Regions from separate parts of the Janthinobacterium kochi genome, predicted to be linked through region 1. Evidence: predicted binding sites of a transcription regulator. Region 1 holds the regulator's gene; each other region holds the start of a gene.
What was found. The regulator sigma-54, encoded in region 1, starts transcription at its own class of promoters, with help from an activator protein. The targets are predictions, from matches to a motif close to TGGCANGNAANCTGCTTT.

Region 2: a site for sigma-54 is predicted at 3,377-3,394, ahead of ACQ4WL_RS05775 (PEP-CTERM sorting domain-containing protein). Genes of this name have one in related genera too.
Region 3: a site for sigma-54 is predicted at 3,436-3,453, ahead of prpB (methylisocitrate lyase). Genes of this name have one in related genera too.

The regions. Positions count from the first base shown of each region.
Region 1 covers NZ_JBNYXO010000022.1:30,993-37,198, forward strand. Annotated here, with positions in the region: gene rapZ (RNase adapter RapZ) at 159-1,022, shown strand; gene ACQ4WL_RS26615 (enoyl-CoA hydratase/isomerase family protein) at 1,023-2,108, opposite strand; gene hpf (ribosome hibernation-promoting factor, HPF/YfiA family) at 2,244-2,606, opposite strand; gene ACQ4WL_RS26625 (RNA polymerase factor sigma-54) at 2,676-4,154, opposite strand; gene lptB (LPS export ABC transporter ATP-binding protein) at 4,159-4,914, opposite strand; gene lptA (lipopolysaccharide transport periplasmic protein LptA) at 4,914-5,495, opposite strand; gene lptC (LPS export ABC transporter periplasmic protein LptC) at 5,521-6,132, opposite strand; gene ACQ4WL_RS26645 (KdsC family phosphatase) at 6,175-6,206, opposite strand, start outside.
Region 2 covers NZ_JBNYXO010000002.1:314,662-320,867, forward strand. Annotated here, with positions in the region: gene ACQ4WL_RS05750 (3-oxoacid CoA-transferase subunit A) at 1-659, opposite strand, end outside; gene ACQ4WL_RS05755 (IclR family transcriptional regulator domain-containing protein) at 826-1,653, shown strand; gene ACQ4WL_RS05760 (ChaN family lipoprotein) at 1,668-2,525, opposite strand; partial or broken gene ACQ4WL_RS05765 (DUF6691 family protein) at 2,569-2,709, opposite strand; gene ACQ4WL_RS05770 (ArsR/SmtB family transcription factor) at 2,817-3,170, opposite strand; gene ACQ4WL_RS05775 (PEP-CTERM sorting domain-containing protein) at 3,502-3,921, shown strand; gene ACQ4WL_RS05780 (hypothetical protein) at 4,005-4,184, opposite strand; gene ACQ4WL_RS05785 (DUF3224 domain-containing protein) at 4,181-4,582, opposite strand; gene ACQ4WL_RS05790 (DUF1697 domain-containing protein) at 4,582-5,169, opposite strand; gene ACQ4WL_RS05795 (sensor histidine kinase) at 5,185-6,206, opposite strand, start outside.
Region 3 covers NZ_JBNYXO010000001.1:607,996-614,201, reverse strand. Annotated here, with positions in the region: gene acnD (Fe/S-dependent 2-methylisocitrate dehydratase AcnD) at 1-1,244, opposite strand, end outside; gene prpC (bifunctional 2-methylcitrate synthase/citrate synthase) at 1,256-2,410, opposite strand; gene prpB (methylisocitrate lyase) at 2,486-3,373, opposite strand; gene ACQ4WL_RS02920 (hypothetical protein) at 3,731-3,979, opposite strand; gene ACQ4WL_RS02915 (hypothetical protein) at 4,103-4,339, opposite strand; gene ACQ4WL_RS02910 (MBL fold metallo-hydrolase) at 4,517-5,374, shown strand; partial or broken gene ACQ4WL_RS02905 (T6SS effector phospholipase Tle3 domain-containing protein) at 5,519-6,206, shown strand, end outside.

The DNA.
Region 1 (6,206 bases):
TGGTGACTAATTACCGGGGTCCGACCCGACGGGTCTGACCCCACATTGACGTCAATGGCAACAATTAAATACAAGCAATGCTCGAACAATAATTGCAATAATTTGTAAAGATCATTGCCTTGGGAGCGCAGCGCCGATCTTTATTGTATGATCGGCGTATGCATATCGTCCTTATCACCGGAATATCCGGTTCCGGTAAATCCGTCGCGCTCAATGTGCTGGAAGATACCGGCTATTATTGTGTCGACAACCTGCCGCCGGCCTTGCTGCCCAGTCTGGTGCAAACGCTGCTCGACGAAGGTACGCCGCAACTGGCCGTCGCCGTCGATGCGCGCAGCGCCGAGTCGCTGACCAGCCTGCCGCACAACGTGGCCCTGCTGCGCGACCAGGGGCACGACGTCAAGGTCATGTTTTTGACGGCCACCACGCATTCGCTGGTGGCGCGCTTCTCCGAAACGCGGCGCAGCCATCCCCTGTCGCACGAATTGCGTCCGAACCAGAATCCGGCCAGCCGCCGCACCCTGATCGAATGCATCTCGGAAGAGCGCGAACGCCTGTCTGCCATCGAACAGCTGGGCCATGTGATCGACACCTCGGAACTGAGCGCCAACAAATTGCGCGCCTGGATCAAGGATATCGTCGCCTCCGAACGCGCCCCGCTGACCCTGTTCTTTGAATCGTTCGCCTTCAAACTGGGCGTGCCGCTGGACGCCGATTTCGTCTTCGACGTGCGGGCCTTGCCCAATCCCTATTACGACTTGGCGCTGCGCCCGCTCGACGGCCGCGACGCGCCCGTGATCGCCTTCCTCGACGCGCAACCGAGCGCGCTGGAACTGCTGGCCGACATCCGCGCCTTCATCGAAAAATGGTTGCCGTCATTCAAGTCCGACAACCGCAGCTACCTGACGGTGGCCCTGGGCTGCACGGGCGGCCAGCACCGCTCCGTGTACATGGCGGAACGGCTGGCGCAGTATTTCGGGCCGAACGAGCGCGTAGTCTTGCGCCACCGCGAGCGCGCTTAATCAGTCGAGGTGGCGCAGTGGATGCGCTGACGCCGGCCAGACGGGCGCAAAGAAACGCGCCACCATGGCCGCATCGACCTCGTCGAGGCTGGCCGGACTCCAGCGCGGCGCATTGTCCTTGTCGACCACGAGCGCGCGCACGCCCTCGATCACTTCGCCATGCGCGAAATTGTGGCGCACCACCGTGCGCTCCATGCGCAGGCAATCGGCCACCCCCAGGCGGGCGCCACGCTGCAGCAATTCCAGGGTCACCGACATCATCAGCGGCGAACGCAGGCGCATGGCCGCCAGGGCCTTGGCGGCGAACGCGCTGTCGTCTTGTGCCAGCGAAGCCATGATGGCGGCCACGGAAGGGGCGCCGAAATGGCGGTCCAGCGCCGCGCGCGCCGTGGCCAGAGGAGAAGCCCCCACCTCGGGGTGGAACGGCGCAGCCAGTGCCTTGATGGCCACCGGCAAGGCCTCGCCCGGCGTCGATTCGAACAGATCCAGCAGCGAGCCCATCTGCGCCTCGGGCAAGTACACATCGGCCAGGTCCGTGTACAGGGCATCGGCCGCGTTGATCGTCAAACCCGTCAAGCCCAGGTACAGGCCCAGCTGACCGGCCAGGCGGGAAAGGAAATAGCTGCCGCCCACGTCGGGAAACAAACCAATATTGACTTCCGGCATGGCCATGCGCGTGCGGCCCGTGACGATGCGCAGGCGGTTGCCTGGCCCGGCTTGCGCCACGCCCATGCCGCCGCCCATGACTACGCCATCCATCACGGCGATATACGGTTTCGGATAGAAATGAATCAAATGGTTTAGCGCATATTCTTCCGTAAAAAAATCTTCCAGCTGGGCGCTGCCGCCTTGCGGCGTGGCCAGGCCCGCATCGTAAAAGAAACGGATGTCGCCGCCGGCGCACAGGGCCTTGTCGCTGCTGGAGCGAATGATGACGGCGTCCACCTGCGGATCGTCGCGCCAGGCCAGCAGGGCCGCACTCAGCGCGCGCACCATATCCAGCGACAGGGAATTCAAGGCTTTCGGGCGGTCGAGCACGATGTGGCCCGTGCGATTGCGGATGGAGGTCTGGACGAAGTCGCTCATGGCAGGCAGGAAAGAAGTGAAAGTGCAAACATTCTAGCGCCTGCACGGGGAACATTGCGTTCAACAGGTCCGGGCGCAAAAAAGGGCGCAAGATGTGCGCCCTTAGTTGATCACAACTGCTGGAAGCGGGTGGCCTTAGACGGCGACGACGGCGTCTTCCTCTGAGTTGTCTGGCAGATGCTTGATCGCCTCTTTACCGTGCCCTTGCACTTTGGTTTTGTACTTCATCACTTGCCTGTCCAGCTTGTCGATCAGGGTATCGATGGCGGCATACAGGTCGTGCGCCAGGCTTTCCACGTAGACGGTCTTGCCACTCAGACGCAGGTTGACTTCGGCCTTTTGACGTTTTTCTTTCTCTTTGAGGTTATCCACGGTCAGAATCACGGCAATATCGATAACTTGATCGAAATGACGTTTCACACGCTCCAGCTTCGTTTGTACGTATTCACGGATGGCTGGTGTGACTTCGAGATGATGTCCGCTGATGGTGAGATTCATACACACTCCTAAAGATGATCGGGTTCGTGCGGTCCATCGACTCCGGCCCGCAGAGGAACCGAAAAAAACTTACAAACACTTACGCAGGCTCACTGGCGGAATTTTCAACGCTTCCCGGTATTTGGCAACAGTACGTCGCGCAATCACCATGCCTTGTTCCCCCAGCATGTCCGCAATCTTACTGTCGGATAAAGGATTTTTAGGGTCTTCAGCTCCTGTCAGTTGCACGATCAATGCCCGTATCGCCGTCGATGACGCTTCGCCCCCCGCTTCGGTGGCGACGTGGCTACCAAAGAAATATTTCAACTCGAACATGCCGTGCGGGGTCAGCATGTACTTTTGAGTTGTTACCCGCGAGATCGTACTCTCGTGTAAACCCAGTGTATCAGCTATTTCACGGAGCACAAGGGGGCGCATGGCAACGGCCCCATGCGAGAAAAAGTTCTTTTGTCTTTCTACTATCGCCTGCGCCACGCGCAGGATCGTGTCGAAGCGCTGGCGCATATTCTTGATCAGCCACTTGGCTTCCTGCAACTGTGCGCCCATGGCACCCTCACCCTTGCCCTGCTTGAGCAGGTTGGCGTACATGGCGTTGACGCGCAGGCGCGGCATGACGTCATTGTTCAGGGTCACTTGCCAGCCATTGCGCGCGCGCTTGACGACGACGTCGGGCACCACGTAATCGGACACATCCGAGGCAAAGACGGCACCCGGATGCGGATTGCACTGGCGAATCACGGTCTGTGCTTCGCGCAAGTCTTCCTCATCGCAATCGAGTGCTTTTTTCAGCTTGTTGAAATCGCGCTGGGCAAACCAGGCCAGATGCTTTTCCACGATAACAAGGGCCATGCGCCGCGTCACCATGGCAATATGCGGCAAACGCTTGATTTGCAGCGCCAGGCATTCGGACGCATTGCGCGCGCCCACGCCGGGCGGATCGAAACTTTGCAGCAGAGACAAGGCCGTGCGCATCTCGTCGGCGTCGATTTCCAGTTCTTCCGGCAGGCGCGCCAGGATGTCGTCGAGCGACTCTTCCAGGTAGCCATTGTCGTCGAGCGCATCGATGATCAGCTCGACCAGCGCGCGGTCACGCAATTCGAGCACCGTCACGCGCATCTGCTCCATCAAGTGTTCGCGCAGGGTGCAGTGGTGGGCTTCGAGTTGCGGACGGGAATCTTCGTCGTCGGGCGCCTTGCCCCGGCTCGCCTCGCTCCAGTCGCTGTCGCCGCCATCCGCGGCGGCCGGGCCCTCGCCCGCCTCGCCGTCAAAGGTTTCTGCTTCGGCCGGTGCTGCAGGCGCATCCTGGCCTGGCGGCTGGGGCGGTGCTTCGGCCGGCGCGGCCGTGGAACTCAATGCCCCGTCGGACAGCAGGCGCAGCGAACGGTCGAGCGGGTCATCGAGGCGCTCGAGCAAGGGATTGTCCGTCAGCAGTTGCTCTAGTTCCTGGTGCAATTCCAGGGTAGACAATTGCAACAGGCGTATCGATTGCTGCAACTGCGGCGTCAGTGCCAGGTGCTGCGAAGTGCGCAGCTGCAATGATTGTTTCATTGGCTCACATACGGAAGTGTTCGCCCAGATAGACCCGGCGTACCGACTCGTTGGCGATGATGTCATCGGGGCGTCCCGACGCCAGCACGGAGCCCTGGTTGATGATGTAGGCACGGTCGCAGATACCCAGCGTCTCGCGCACATTATGATCGGTGATCAGCACGCCGATATTGCGCTCCTTCAAGAAGCGCACGATACGCTGGATCTCGATCACGGCGATGGGGTCGACACCGGCAAACGGTTCGTCGAGCAGCACGAAACGCGGGTCGGTAGCCAGCGCGCGGGCAATTTCCACGCGGCGCCGCTCGCCGCCCGACAGGGACAGCGCCTGGTTCTCGCGCAACTTTTCAATCTGCAAGTCGGCCAGCAGTTTATCCAGGCGCTCCTCGATCTCGGCCTTCTTCAGGGGACGGCCTTCGACGGTCTGGATTTCCAGCACGGCGCGGATATTATCTTCCACCGTCAGCTTGCGAAACACAGACGCTTCCTGCGGCAGATACGACAGGCCCATCTGCGCGCGGCGGTGGATCGGCAGGCGGGAAATGTCCACGCCGCTGATATCGATGCTGCCGCCGTCCGACGGCACCAGGCCGACGATCATGTAGAACGAGGTGGTCTTGCCGGCGCCGTTCGGCCCCAGCAAACCCACCACTTCGCCACATTCGACTTGCAGCGAGACGTCATGCACGACCTGCCGCTTGCCATAGGTTTTTTGCAGCCCGCGAACGATCAGGGTGCTGCCGCAACGTGTATTGTCCATTATTTATTTCCTGGCGCAGGCGTGGCCGGCGCTTTCTCCGCCGCCGGTGCCTTGGTCTTCGGCTGGATCACCATGCGCACGCTGCCGCCATCCGGGGTGCTGGTGCCGCTGTTGGAATTTTCCATCGCAAACTCTTCCTTGCGGCTGTCATACGAAATGAAGGCGCCATTGGCCACGTCGGTCGCTTTCGAGCCTTCCAGGCGCGTCACCTTGGCCTTGGAAAACAGTTTTACCACTTCCGTCTTGTTGTCGTATTCCACGCGCTCTGCTTCGCCTTCGACCCACAGGTCGCCCGCGCCATCGCGCTTCTGGCGGAAGGTGGCCAGCTTGCCGGGATCGGCCCAGAAAGTAATGAACTGGTAGCCTTGCGGGTCTTCCGTGATCAGGGCCCGGCCCGCCTTCATGGTCAGCGTCCCCTTGACCAGCACGACGTCGCCCGTCAGGGTACGCACCTGCTTGACGTCATCGACGTGGCCGCTACGTGCCGTGATGACGGCTTCCTTCTCGGAATCGGCCTTCTCGGCATGCGCCACGCCCATGATGGCCAGGGAAAATACGGTCATCAGCAAGATATTCTTCATAGTATGGTTTCCTTGTTTCATTCTGTCATTTTGCCGCCGCGGCCGGGCGCGGTTTCGGCGGGAGGACCATGCGCAGCGCATTCTGCACTTCCACCACGCCGGTGGCATTATTGGCCTTCATGCCGATGCCATTGATGCGCGAGGCGCCCGTCAGAATATCGACAGGCACGTCCGTTTCCATTCTTTCCTCATCCGGGAACACCGTCAGCGCTTCCGTCTTGACTGTCAGGTTCTGCGCCTTCGGACTGGCCACCCGGTCGATCACGACCTTGCGGTACAGTTGCAGCCGGGTATTGTCCTGGTCGATATGCGCCAGTTCCGCATTCATATTCAACGGCGGCATGCCGGGCGTGAGCTTGCGCACGAAGGGCTGGTCGATATCGGACGAATCGTCCAGCGGATAATGCGTGAGCTTGGTACCCGACACGATATAGCTGGGCTTACCCGTCAAGTCCATGCGCACCATGCTGAAATTGGTGATGAAATAGTCGGGCTCATCCAGATGCTTGCTGGCCGTGATGTCCTGGCTATTCTTGTTCATCACTTCGAGCAGCCAAAAGCTGCCGAGCGCGACGACGACCGCGCCCAGCACGGTAAAAATCATGCGCCAGCGATGGGCGCCTCCTGGCTTACGCATAGGGCTTCACTCTTTCAAAGGTCACTGGCGAGGCGCCGCGCCTCACTCCAGGAACGGCGCCATGACGCGCGCAT
Region 2 (6,206 bases), on a different contig from region 1:
GGCACTTGCACGATGCGCTGCACGAACAGGCCCGGCGTGATGACGTGCTCGGGATCGATGCTGCCCAGCTCGGCAACTTCATGCACGGAAGCAATACTGACTGTCGCGGCCATGGCCATGATCGGGCCGAAGTTGCGCGCCGTCTTGCGGTAAGTCAGGTTGCCCCAGCGGTCGCCCTGCTCCGCCTTGATCAGCGCGAAATCGGCGTGGATGGGCGACTCGAACACATACATGCGGCCATCGATCTCGCGCGTTTCCTTGCCCTTGGCCAAGTCCGTGCCATAGCCCGTGGGCGTGAAAAAGCCGCCGATGCCGGCGCCGGCGGCGCGGATGCGTTCGGCCAAATTCCCCTGCGGCACCAGTTCCAGTTCCAGCTTGCCCGCGCGGTACAGGGCGTCGAAGACGTGGGAATCGGCCTGACGGGGGAACGAGCAAATGATCTTGCGCACTTGCCCGTTTTTCAGCAGGGCGGCCAGGCCCGTGTCGCCATTGCCCGCATTGTTGTTGACGATGACGAGGTCGCGCGCGCCCTGGGCGATCAAGCCGTCGATCAGCTCGGCCGGCTGGCCCGCGCCGCCGAAGCCGCCAATCATGACGGTGGCGCCATCGTGGATATCGGCCAGCGCATCAAGCACGCTGGAACGCAGTTTGTCGATCATTGCCGGTCTCCTACAAATCAAACTCATCAACCATTTGTTCGCATAAAGAACAAATATTCGTATTTAGAACTTATTCGTGAGAATATGCCTGATCGGCGCGCTTGTCAATTTGCCGTTTTCACCAATGCCATGGCTATAATTGCCACCTTGATCCATTGGAATTGCCATGACCGACCTCCGCAGCACGCCTCTTTCCGCCGCAGACACCCTTGACGCCGACGGCGCGCCCCGTCCCGGCGACAGCTACGTGCAATCGTTCGCGCGGGGGCTGGCCGTCTTGCGCAGCTTTGGCGCGGAGGCGCCGCAACAGACCCTGAGCGAAGTGGCGGAGCGGGCGCAGCTGACGCGCGCGGGCGCGCGGCGCATCCTGCTCACCTTGCTGCATCTCGGTTATGTGGAAGCGGATGGGCGTTTGTTCCGCCTGACGCCCAAAGTGCTCGACCTCGGTTACGCCTACCTGTCATCCCTGCCCGTCTGGACGCAGGCCCAGCCGCTGCTGGAAGAATTGATGCACACCTTGCGCCAATCGTGCTCGGCCACCGTGCTCGACGGCGACGACATCGTGTATGTCGTGCGCCTGTCCGCGCACCGCACCATGTCAATCAACCTGGGCATCGGCAGCCGCCTGCCCGCGTATTGCACTTCGATGGGCAGGGTATTGCTGTCGGGCCTGGCGCCCGACATGCTGCGCGAACGGCTGTCGACAATGGCGCTGCTGAAAATCACGCCGGCGACCAAGGTCGATATCGAAGTCTTGATGGAAGAGATTGCGCAAGTGCGACGCCAGGGCTGGTGCCTGGTGCAGGAAGAGCTGGAACAGGGCTTGATCGCCCTGGCCGCGCCCGTGTTCGACCGGGCCGGCAAGGTGGTGGCGGCGATCAATGTCAGCGGCCAGACGGCGGGACCGTCCGTGGCGCATTTGCTGGAACACAGCTTGCCGAAACTGCTCGATACGGCAAGCCGGGTCAGCGCCCTGGTGCGGGTGCAGCAGTAACTATTTCTTGAACCTCATTTTTTAAACTTCGCGCACGGGTCCGGGCGCGGCTGCGCCGGCATCGTTTGCGTCAAGTCAAACGTACCCTTGTAGCCGCTGCCGCCCTGCTCCAGGTAGCCGATGCTGCGCAGGTTCAGTTGCGGGTCGGCCAGCTTCAGCCAGCGGGGCACGCCGATGTCCTTGCGTACATGCGCATTGCCGGCGATCAGCACCACATCGCGCGGCGCCTGGTCGCGGATCAGCTTGGCCATCCAGATATCGCGCGCCACCTGGGCGTTGACGACACCGTTGATCATCATCTCGGGCAGCATATTGCAGCGGGCCGCCTGGACTTCCTTCTGTTGCCCTTCCAGGATGTCGGTCGGCACGGGCGCGGCCAGATAAGTGGCGACCATGGCGGGCGGCATGGCCCATTGGATGCCGTCGCGCACAATGCGCGAGGCCTCGGCCGGCGACAGGTTACCGGCAACCAGGGTCAGCTGGTAACTGATGACGAGGTCCAGCACGGGCCGGTACATGCTCCAGTCCCAGCGCGGCTGCTCCATCACGCGGATGATGCAATCGGGGTCGGCGCAATCGCGCGCGGCGCGCGTCAGCAAGGCCTGGTTTTCGCGGTCGAACTGTTGCATGACAATCACGGGACGCCAGCCGGCTGCCAGGCGGCGCTGCAACTCTGCGACGCGCAGGCGGTGGCCTTGCGCATTGTCATGCACTTCACCCAGCAGCAATACTTGCGGATTGGGCAAGGTGTCGGCCACGGGCGCGGGAACGGGCGGCGCTGTCTTCTTCAGCAAGCTGCCGCAGGCAGCCAGCGCCAGCACGCTGCACAGCAGGGCGGCACGCGCGCCGGCGCGGAAAATCACGGTCTTCATGTCAGTGGGCATCCAAAGTGGCGATGCGCCAGATTGTACCGTCTCAGGCCGGTGCCGGTAGCTTGCGGCGCGCCAGCACTTCAAACAAGGCCATGCCAGCCAGCATCGCGCCCACAAACATCCACGCCTTCGGCTGCCCCGCCAACAGGGGTACGAGGGCGGGACCGGGACAGAAACCGGCGATGCGGCCATTGAATAGAATCAATAGCGCAGCCGCCAGGCCGATCAGCATGTCCCCCCGCCAGCGAGGTCCATGGCGTGAAGTGTTGCCAGGCGCTACTCATGGCAGGGTCAGTCCGCTTCGTCGTTGAACAGGTGGCGCGGCGCGCAAAATTGCGCGTACAGCACTTGCAGCACGGCCAGCACGGGCGCGCTGGCGACGCGGTAATAGATCTGCTTGCCGTCGCGCCGCGTGGCCACCAGCATCTCTTCGCGCAGCACGCCCAGCTGCTGCGACAGGGTCGGCTGGCCGATGCCCACCTTTTGTTCGAGGTCGCTGACGCAATGCTCGCCCTGCGAAAGCTGGCACAGCAGCATCAGGCGGTCGGCATTGCCCATGGCCTTGAGCAGCGAGCTGGCTTTGTAGGCCGAGCCGCGCATGGCATCGAGATTATATTCGGCGTGTTGTGTTGCAACTGTCTCCATCTTGCCCTCCCACAGGCGGTCATATTGATCATCATGCGATAAACAATATACTAATCAATATATTGTTTTCCTGCTGGCGATTCGCACAAAAAAACAACAGTGTTTTTCAACGATAGCGTGCTCATGCAAAGTGTGCAGCAGCGATAGCCTTCGCGCTATCAAAATGATAAATATTCGTAATTTAAAGAAAATATACGTAGCAAAATTGCCACGATTTGTGCTGTAATAAGACCTCATCAGAAAAATCGTGATACGCCCCCGTACAGGCGCATTGTCCGTCCAAGCGCAGGCCGGTTTCGGTCGCGCCGCGCGGTGAACCAGGGAGTCAAAGATGAAGATCTTTCAGCCGCTATGCGTGGCCATGTTGGCGCTGTCGGCCAGTGCAGGGAATGCGGCGGCAACGGGCGCTGGCATGCCGGGCAACCCGCACGCAGCACGCGATCAGGTCGTGAGCGACGAGAGTCTTGTTTTCAATAACAGCAGCAACCATCTTGGCTGGGAAACACCGGACTTGCCATATGCGCGCCTGCTGACGCAGGGCAACACACTCAATGCGGCCCCGCGCTGGCGCAGCGCCGGCGCACGCCAGGGCGCACTGTCCCCGCCCGCAGTCGTCACGGCCCCCGCCGTGCAACAGGCGAACGTGCCGCCGCCCGTGCCCGAAGCGAGCACGGTCTCGATGCTGCTGGTGGGGCTGGGTTTGCTGGCCTTTAGTATGTACCGTGAAAAACAGGAAAAATTCGATAGCTGAGCTTATTTCGGTGGCCGATGCCGCTGCATTAAAAAAAATTCCGCCTCGCGCGGATTTTTTTTGGCTGCCTTGCCTGTCTATGCTCACTTGTCCAGCAAACGGCAGACTCTCTCGATATGACCCACAGGAATGCCTGACTTCAGGGCGCGCGCGATGCAGCCCGCCTTATCCGGCCCCGAGGCGGACATGAGTACGAAGGCCATGCCCAGGGCGCTGACGGCGACCAGCAGGATCAGCACGCCCTTGACGATATCCCAGTTCATGGCGTCTCAGCAATGTCATATGTGAAATCATAATAATGCTTGCCGTCTTCGATGCGGATGGCCAATCTGCCAGACAGCCCTTGCAACTGGCCCGTCCCCGTGTCGGGCACCACCGTCACCGACAAGGCGGGTGCACCACGCGTCATGCTGCCGCTGTGCTGCAGGTAAAAACTGCCGTGCCACCCGTCCAGGCTGCCCTCCACCCGTTCCAGCGCCACATAGCCTGCCGAACCAGCCACGGCGGCGCGCACGCTGAGCATCTCGCCTTGTGCGCTGGCGTCGAGAGCGCCGTGATAGCGCTTGGCTAGCGACAAGCGTCCCAGCCCCGACTGCGCGGCCGTGTCCGACAAGGTTTCCGGGGTGATGGTGACGTCGAATGCGCCGCTAATGGTGGGCATCAGTGCTCCTTGGAAAATGAGGATGTGGCTGCCGCATCGGACCCGTTCAGCAGCGCATGTAGTTTTTGCATGGTGGCCCAGTTGCGCGAGGTGACGCCATCGCCCAGCAGTACGCCGAGCGCCGCCACCACCTTGCTGGCCAGCACGCCATCAGGACACCAGGCATACGCGGCCCATCGCCCCAGCGCCAGCGCTTCCGGCTGCCACGGCCGCTGCAACAACGGTGCCAGGCGCTGCACGTCGGCCGGATTGTTCAGCACCAAGGTCAGCAGACGGGCCGCATCAGCCGCCGGCGCCAGGGTGTTTTGTTCGATCAGTTCGGCAAACTGGCTGGCCGACAGCACCGTCACCCTGGCCGCCACGCCCAGTTTCAGCACCAGCACTTCTTCGATGCGGGCAGCGGCGTCTGCTGGCGCCACCTTGCCCCCGTCATACACGACGTTGCCGCTGTTGAGTACGGTGCGCACCTGCGCAAAACCCAGGTCGCCCAGCAGCTTGCGCAAGTCGGCCATGGCCACGCGCTTGGCGCGGCCCACATTGATCCCGCGCAAAAGCGCCACTTGCTGACTGTTTTCTAGCTGTGCCATGTCTCTTCTCCTTGCCTATGCCTGGCTACTGGTGCTTTCAGGTAACGGCGTCACCGTGGGCAGGCGCAGCAGGAATGTCGCGCCCTGCCCCAGCGTGCTGCTGACCGTGATGGTGCCGCCAAACTGCTTGGCAATCAAGTTGAACACGATATTCAAGCCCAGTCCCGTGCCGCCCTGCCCGCGCCGCGTGGTGACAAACGGGTCAAACACGCGGTCGAGCATGTCGGGCGCGATGCCGCGGCCGTTGTCGCGCACCTGCATGGCGATCCACTCGCCGTCGCGGCGCACGCCAATATGGATGTTACCGGCCGTATCGGCATCGAAGGCGTGCTCGACGCAGTTCAAGACCAAATTGGTCAGCACCTGCGCCAGCGCGCCCGGATAGCTGTCGAGCATGATGCCAGGCGGGCAATCGATATCGATGCGGATGCGCGTCTTTTTCAGGGTCGGCTGCAGGCTCGAGATCACTTCACCGATATAGTCGCGCAATTCGAACAAACGGCGCGCCTCGCTGACCTGGTCGACGGCGATCTGCTTGAAGCTGTGGATCAGATGCGCGGCGCGGTAGGCATTGTTCATGATCAGGCGCGCGCTTTCGCCGGCCGTTTCCAGGTAGCGCACGATATCGGTTTTCTTCACGCTGCCGCCGGCCACCGCTGCGCTGATGTGATCGGTGGCTTCCTTCAGCACCGAGGCGCTGGTCAGGGCGATGCCGACCGGGGTGTTGATTTCATGCGCCACGCCCGCCACCAGGCTGCCCAGCGAGGCCAGGCGTTCCGACTGCAGCAACGATTCCTGCGCACGACGCAGCTCGTCCATGGCCTGCGCCGTCTCCTGCTGCGAGCGGCGCGCCATGTCTTCCGCCTCGCGGCTGCCCTCGATGATGGACTTGAGCTTGCGCTGCACGGCATTGAAGCCGCGGATCACGTCGCCCAGTTCGTCGCGCCGGTTTTCCGGCAACTCCTCAACCTCATCACTGCCGCGCGTGGCCAGGTCAATCAAGCCGTCGCGCAACTGTTTCAAGGGCCCGAAGACGA
Region 3 (6,206 bases), on a different contig from region 1:
ATGTTGCGCGGGTTGTTCGTATTCGTGCAGCTGGTAATGGCGGCGATGATGACGGCCCCGTCCGGCATCTTGCCCGGCTCGTTTTCCACCACGCCGGAAATCCCCCGCGCGGCCAGTTCCGACGTCGGCACGCGGTTGTGCGGATTCGATGGCCCGGCGATATTGCGCACGACGGACGACAGGTCGAAGCTCAAGACGCGCTCGTACTGCGCGTCGACCAGGCTGTCGGCCCACAGGCCCGTTTCCTTCGCATACAGCTCCACCAGCTTCACCAGTTCGTCGTCGCGGCCCGTCAGTTTCAGATACTTGATGGTTTGCGCGTCGATGTAGAACATGGCGGCCGTGGCGCCGAATTCCGGCGCCATGTTGGAAATCGTGGCGCGGTCGCCCAGGGTCAGGTGCGATGCACCTTCGCCAAAGAATTCCAGGTAGGACGAGACGACCTTCTGCTTGCGCAAAAATTCCGTCAGCGCCAGCACGGTATCGGTGGCCGTGATGCCCGGCTGTGGTTTGCCCGTCAGCTTGACGCCGATGATGTCGGGCAGGCGCATCCACGAAGCGCGGCCCAGCATCACGCTTTCCGCTTCCAGGCCGCCCACGCCGATGGCGATCACGCCGAGCGCATCGACCATCGGCGTGTGCGAATCCGTGCCCACCAGGGTATCGGGATAGGCTACGCCATTTTGCACCTGGATCACGGGCGACATGCGCTCCAGATTGATCTGGTGCAGGATGCCGTTGCCTGGCGGAATCACGTCGACGTTCTTGAACGCCTTTTTCGTCCAGTCGATGAAGTCGAAACGGTCTTCGTTACGGCGGTCTTCGATGGCGCGGTTCTTGGCGAAGGCATCGGGGTCGAAGCCGCCGCATTCGACGGCCAGCGAATGGTCGACCACCAGCTGCGTCGGCACGACAGGGTTGACCAGGGCCGGGTCGCCGCCCTGGGCCGCGATGGCGTCACGCAAGCCTGCCAGGTCGACCAGGGCCGTCTGGCCCAGGATGTCATGGCAGACGACGCGGGCCGGGAACCATGGGAAATCGAGGTCACGGCGGCGTTCGATGAACTGGCTCAGCGACGCGTTCAAGGTGGCCGGGTCGCAGCGGCGCACGAGGTTTTCGGCCAGCACGCGCGAGGTGTAGGGCAAGGTGGCGTAGGCGCCTGGGGCGATCGCATCGACGGCGGCGCGCGTGTCGAAGTAGTCTAGCTGGGTGCCCGGCAAGGGCTTGCGGTGCAAGGTGTTCATGTTGGTGCTCATTATTTGCGGTCCTTGATCGGCACAAATTCCAGGTCTTCCGGGCCGACGTAGTTGGCGCTCGGACGGATGATCTTGTTGTCGATGCGCTGCTCGATAATGTGGGCGGCCCAGCCCGAGGTGCGCGAAATGACGAACAGCGGCGTAAACATCGCCGTCGGCACGCCCATCATGTGGTACGACACGGCCGAGAACCAGTCCAGGTTCGGGAACATGTTCTTGATTTCCCACATGACCGATTCCAGGCGCTCGGCGATGTCGAACATCTTGGTGGAACCGGCTTCCTGCGACAGCGAACGGGCCACTTCCTTGATGACTTTATTGCGCGGGTCGGAAATCGTGTAGACAGGGTGGCCGAAGCCGATCACCACTTCCTTGTTGGCGACGCGCTCGCGGATATCGGCTTCCGCTTCGTCGGCATTGTCGTAGCGCTTCTGGATGTCCAGCGCCACTTCGTTCGCGCCGCCGTGTTTCGGACCGCGCAGCGCGCCGATGGCGCCCGTGATGGCCGAATGAATGTCCGAACCCGTGCCGGCGATGACGCGGCTGGTAAAGGTGGAGGCGTTGAATTCGTGTTCCGCGTACAGGATCAGCGAGGTGTGCATGGCTTTTTCCCACGATGCCGACGGCTTTTCGCCGTGCAGCAGGTGCAGGAAGTGGCCGCCGATCGAATCGTCGTCCGTTTCCACTTCGATGCGCTTGCCGTTATGGCTGTAGTGGTACCAGTACAGCAGCATGGAGCCGAACGACGCCATCAGGCGGTCGGCGATGTCGCGCGCGCCAGGTGCGTTATGGTCGTCTTTTTCAGGCAGGGTGCAGCCCAGCACGGACACGCCCGTGCGCATCACGTCCATCGGGTGGGCGGCGGCCGGCAGCGCTTCCAGGGCCGACTTGACAGCCGACGGCAAGCCGCGCAGGGATTTCAGCTTGGCCTTGTAGCCTCTCAGTTCCGCGCTGGTCGGCAGCTTGCCGTGCACCAGCAGGTAGGCGATTTCCTCGAATTCGCAGCTGTCGGCCACGTCCAGGATGTCATAGCCGCGGTAGTGCAAATCGTTGCCGGTCTTGCCGACAGAGCACAGCGCCGTGTTGCCGGCGGTGACGCCGGACAGGGCGACGGATTTTTTAGGCTTGAAAGTAGCGACTTGCGGTGCGGTCATTGTGTTCTCCAGAAGATGATTGTCAGTCCAGTGCGGCGGGCTTGGGCCTCCCAAGGCCCGCTCTTGTATAGGTGCTTACTTCTTTTGCGCGGCGAACAGCGCGTCCAGTTTTTGTTCAAAATCATGATAGTTGATCGATTCATACAGTTCCATGCGCGTCTGCATGGTGTCGACGACATTCTTTTGCGTGCCATCGCGGCGCAAGGCGCGGTAGACGTTGTCGGCCGCCTTGTTCATGGCACGGAAGGCCGACAGCGGATACAGGGCCAGGCCCACGTGGGCGCTGCGCAATTCGTCCAGCGTGAACAGCGGCGTGGAACCGAATTCCGTGATGTTGGCCAGGATAGGCACGTTGACGGCCTTGGCGAACGTGGCGTACATCTCCAGGTCCGTGATGGCTTCAGGGAAGATCATGTCGGCGCCCGCCTCGACGCAGGCGACGGCGCGTTCCAGTGCTGCTTCCAGGCCATCGACGGCCAGCGCATCGGTGCGCGCCATGATGACGAAGTTCGGGTCCGTGCGCGCATCGACGGCCGCCTTGATGCGGTCGACCATTTCTTCCTTGCTGACGATTTCCTTGCCCGGACGGTGGCCGCAGCGCTTGGCGCCCACCTGGTCTTCAATGTGCAGGCCGGCAGCGCCGAACTTGATCATCGATTTCACCGTGCGCGCCACGTTGAAGGCGGACGAACCGAAGCCCGTGTCGGCATCGACCAGCAGCGGCAAGTCGCACACGTCGGTGATGCGGCGGATATCGGTCAGCACGTCGTCCAGGCTGGAAATACCCAAGTCGGGCAAGCCCAGCGAGCCGGCCGCGACACCGCCGCCGGACAAATAAATGGCTTTATAGCCGGCGCGCTTGGCCAGCAAGGCGTGGTTGGCGTTGATGGCGCCGACGACTTGCAACGGGGATTCTTCCTGGACGGCCTTGCGGAATGCGGCACCTGCGGAGTATTGAGTCATGTGTTCACCTTATGGGATTCGGGTCGTCCCGAATGTTTCATGGACTTGCTATGAGGATCAGTATTGCAAATGCCGTGCCAGGGCCGCGCGGCTACCCGGAGAGTACGCCCATGCACAGTGAAATAAGGGGGAAACGGCCAGGTAACGGCGTGGCGCGCACTGTCACGCAAGGGAACAGCGATGTCACGATTAAGGTCAGCGATGTTTCAATTATGTTTCAAACATTTCACATGAAACATTGAAACATGCAACAGGCCGTGGATTTAGCTCGCTGGGCGCAGACATTCCGGCACGCCAAATGCAAAACAGCCGGCGGGCGCCGGCTGCAGGAACACAATGAGACTCAAAAACAAAAAACTAGGCCAGGCGCACCAGCGGGTTGGCGATGATGTTGTCGATCTGGCGCACCGCTTCTTCGCAGGCGGCGGCAATCGCGCCATCCTCGTCGTCGCGCACGAACTGCATGGTCGAGCCTTCGAACACTTCCAGGCCTTCCACGGTGGCGCGTTCGATGTCGCAACTGGCCGACCATTTGCCATCGGTGGTGGGCACGGCCAGAGGAACGATTTCCCAACCTTTATAGTGAATTTTAGAACTGCTTTCCATGGGGTGCCTCCTTGTGACTGACTCAATAGTGGAAATCGTAGCATGAAGCGCGGCCGCTAGCGACGTGTTTCACGCGCCAGCGCACGGTCAGGCTGACTTTCGGGCTAAACGATTTACGCTGACTCAAGGACGCAACAGATTATCCACTTCCGTCCTGGCCACTTCCAGGCCAGCCGTGCAAGCCGTCTCGGGCGCCGCATAGCCGCCCAGGGTGCGGCTGCGCGTGATCGCTTGCGCCGCACTCTCGCCCTCGCGCTGCAGGCGGTAGGTAAAATCCCATAAATCGTCGTTATCTTTTTGCGGGGTCACGGAAATGGTAAAACCGCGGTATTGTTCGCTGCGTGCAGTGATATCGTTCATGAATTCCTCCTTGTCTGGATGAGGTTACCACGCAGCAAGCGTCAGGGTGCGCACGACTGCAACACGCGCATGCATGCCCGCTTATCTGTTTTTCGCATGTTCAATGTCAATTCCCAACATTTTTTTAGCGTACTCTGGCGATATAATGCCCTTCCCTGTCCGTACTTTGCCGCCGCGATGACCCCACAAATCCAAGCTTTCTTCGACCCCGCCACCGCCACCGTCACCTATGTCGTGTACGAGGCCGATGGCCAGGACTGCGCCATCATCGATTCCGTGCTCGACTACGATCCGAAGGCGGGCCGCACCTCGACCATGTCGGCCGACAAGGTGATCGCCTTCGTGCGCGAACATGGCTTGCAATGCCGCTGGCTGCTGGAAACCCATGCGCATGCCGACCACCTGTCCGCCGCGCCCTACCTGCAGCAGCAGCTGGGCGGCGACGTGGCCATCGGCGCCGCCATCCAGACGGTGCAGCAAGCCTTCGCCGCCGTCTACCACCAGGATGACGCCAAGGCAGACGGCTCGCAGTTCGACCAGCTGTTCGCGCCCGACCAGGTGTTTCATATCGGTAAATTGGAAGTGCGCGCCCTGCACGTGCCCGGCCACACGCCGGCCGACCTGGCTTACCAGATCGGCGATGCCGTCTTCGTGGGCGACACCCTGTTCATGCCGGACGTGGGTTCTGCCCGCTGCGACTTTCCAGGCGGTTCCGCGTCCCTGCTGTACCGCTCCGTGCAGCGCCTGCTGTCGCTGCCGCCGCAAACCCGGCTATTCATGTGCCACGACTACCCGCCCAACGGCCGCGCGCCGCGCTGGGAAGTGACGGTGGCCGAACAGCGCGCCAGCAACATCCACTTGCGCGACGGCATTACGGAAGAACAATTCGTGGCCATGCGCACGGGCCGCGACGCCACGCTGGACATGCCGACCTTGATCCTGCCCGCCATCCAGGTCAACATCAACGCGGGCAAGCTGCCCGAGCCGGAAGACAACGGCGTGCGCTATCTCAAAATACCGCTGAACGCGATTTGATTTCTGCGGGCACTGCCAGCCCGCCGCTCCTCCTTTCTTGACACCACGCAAGTTCCACCTCAGGCAATCCGCATACAGTGCAGATTGCCTGGGCTTGCTTGGGCGCAGCCGTTTCTGCTTTCCCATCCTGGATGGAGCGCCCGCATGTCGCCCGACCCTACGCTCGACACCAATTGCATCCTGCTCGCCGAAGCCGAAGGCACGACCTTGTTCAGCCATGCGCTTCTGAAAGCGGTGACGCGCCTGCCGCGTCCCGGCATCATCATCTTTGTGCACGGCGTCAATTCCGACGGTGAATGGTATGAGCAGGCGGAACAAGGCCTGTGCGAAGGCCTGAATGCCCGTCTGAAGCGCCGCGATGATGACCTGGTAATCCCCGGCCCGGCCGCCGGGCAGATGCGGGCTGCCACATACACGCGCGAATTGACGGATGACGGTTTCCTCAATCCCAAGCGCAATGCCACCACCTTCCTGCAGGCGGACGACGCCAATTCGCCCGTGATCCGCTTCCGCTGGGGCTACAAGGCCAACGGCGAGGAATTGCAGGCATTTGGCGACGGCATCTATCTCAACGAAAAGAATTACTGGGGCGGCGGACCGTTCGCCAACGGCTGCAGCGCCCTGCCCGATCTGTGGGCCAGGGCTTGTCGGAGGAACTGTTCCTGTGGATGCATATCCAGCACATGAACCCGACGAATGACCGGCAAGTGTATGCCTGTCCGCCGCGCCCGTATTTCGTGTTCGCCGCGTGGCGCCTGGCGCGTCTCGTGCAATCGATCAGGGAGTGCCAGCACGACGCGCCCGTCACCATCGTCTGCCATAGCCAGGGCAA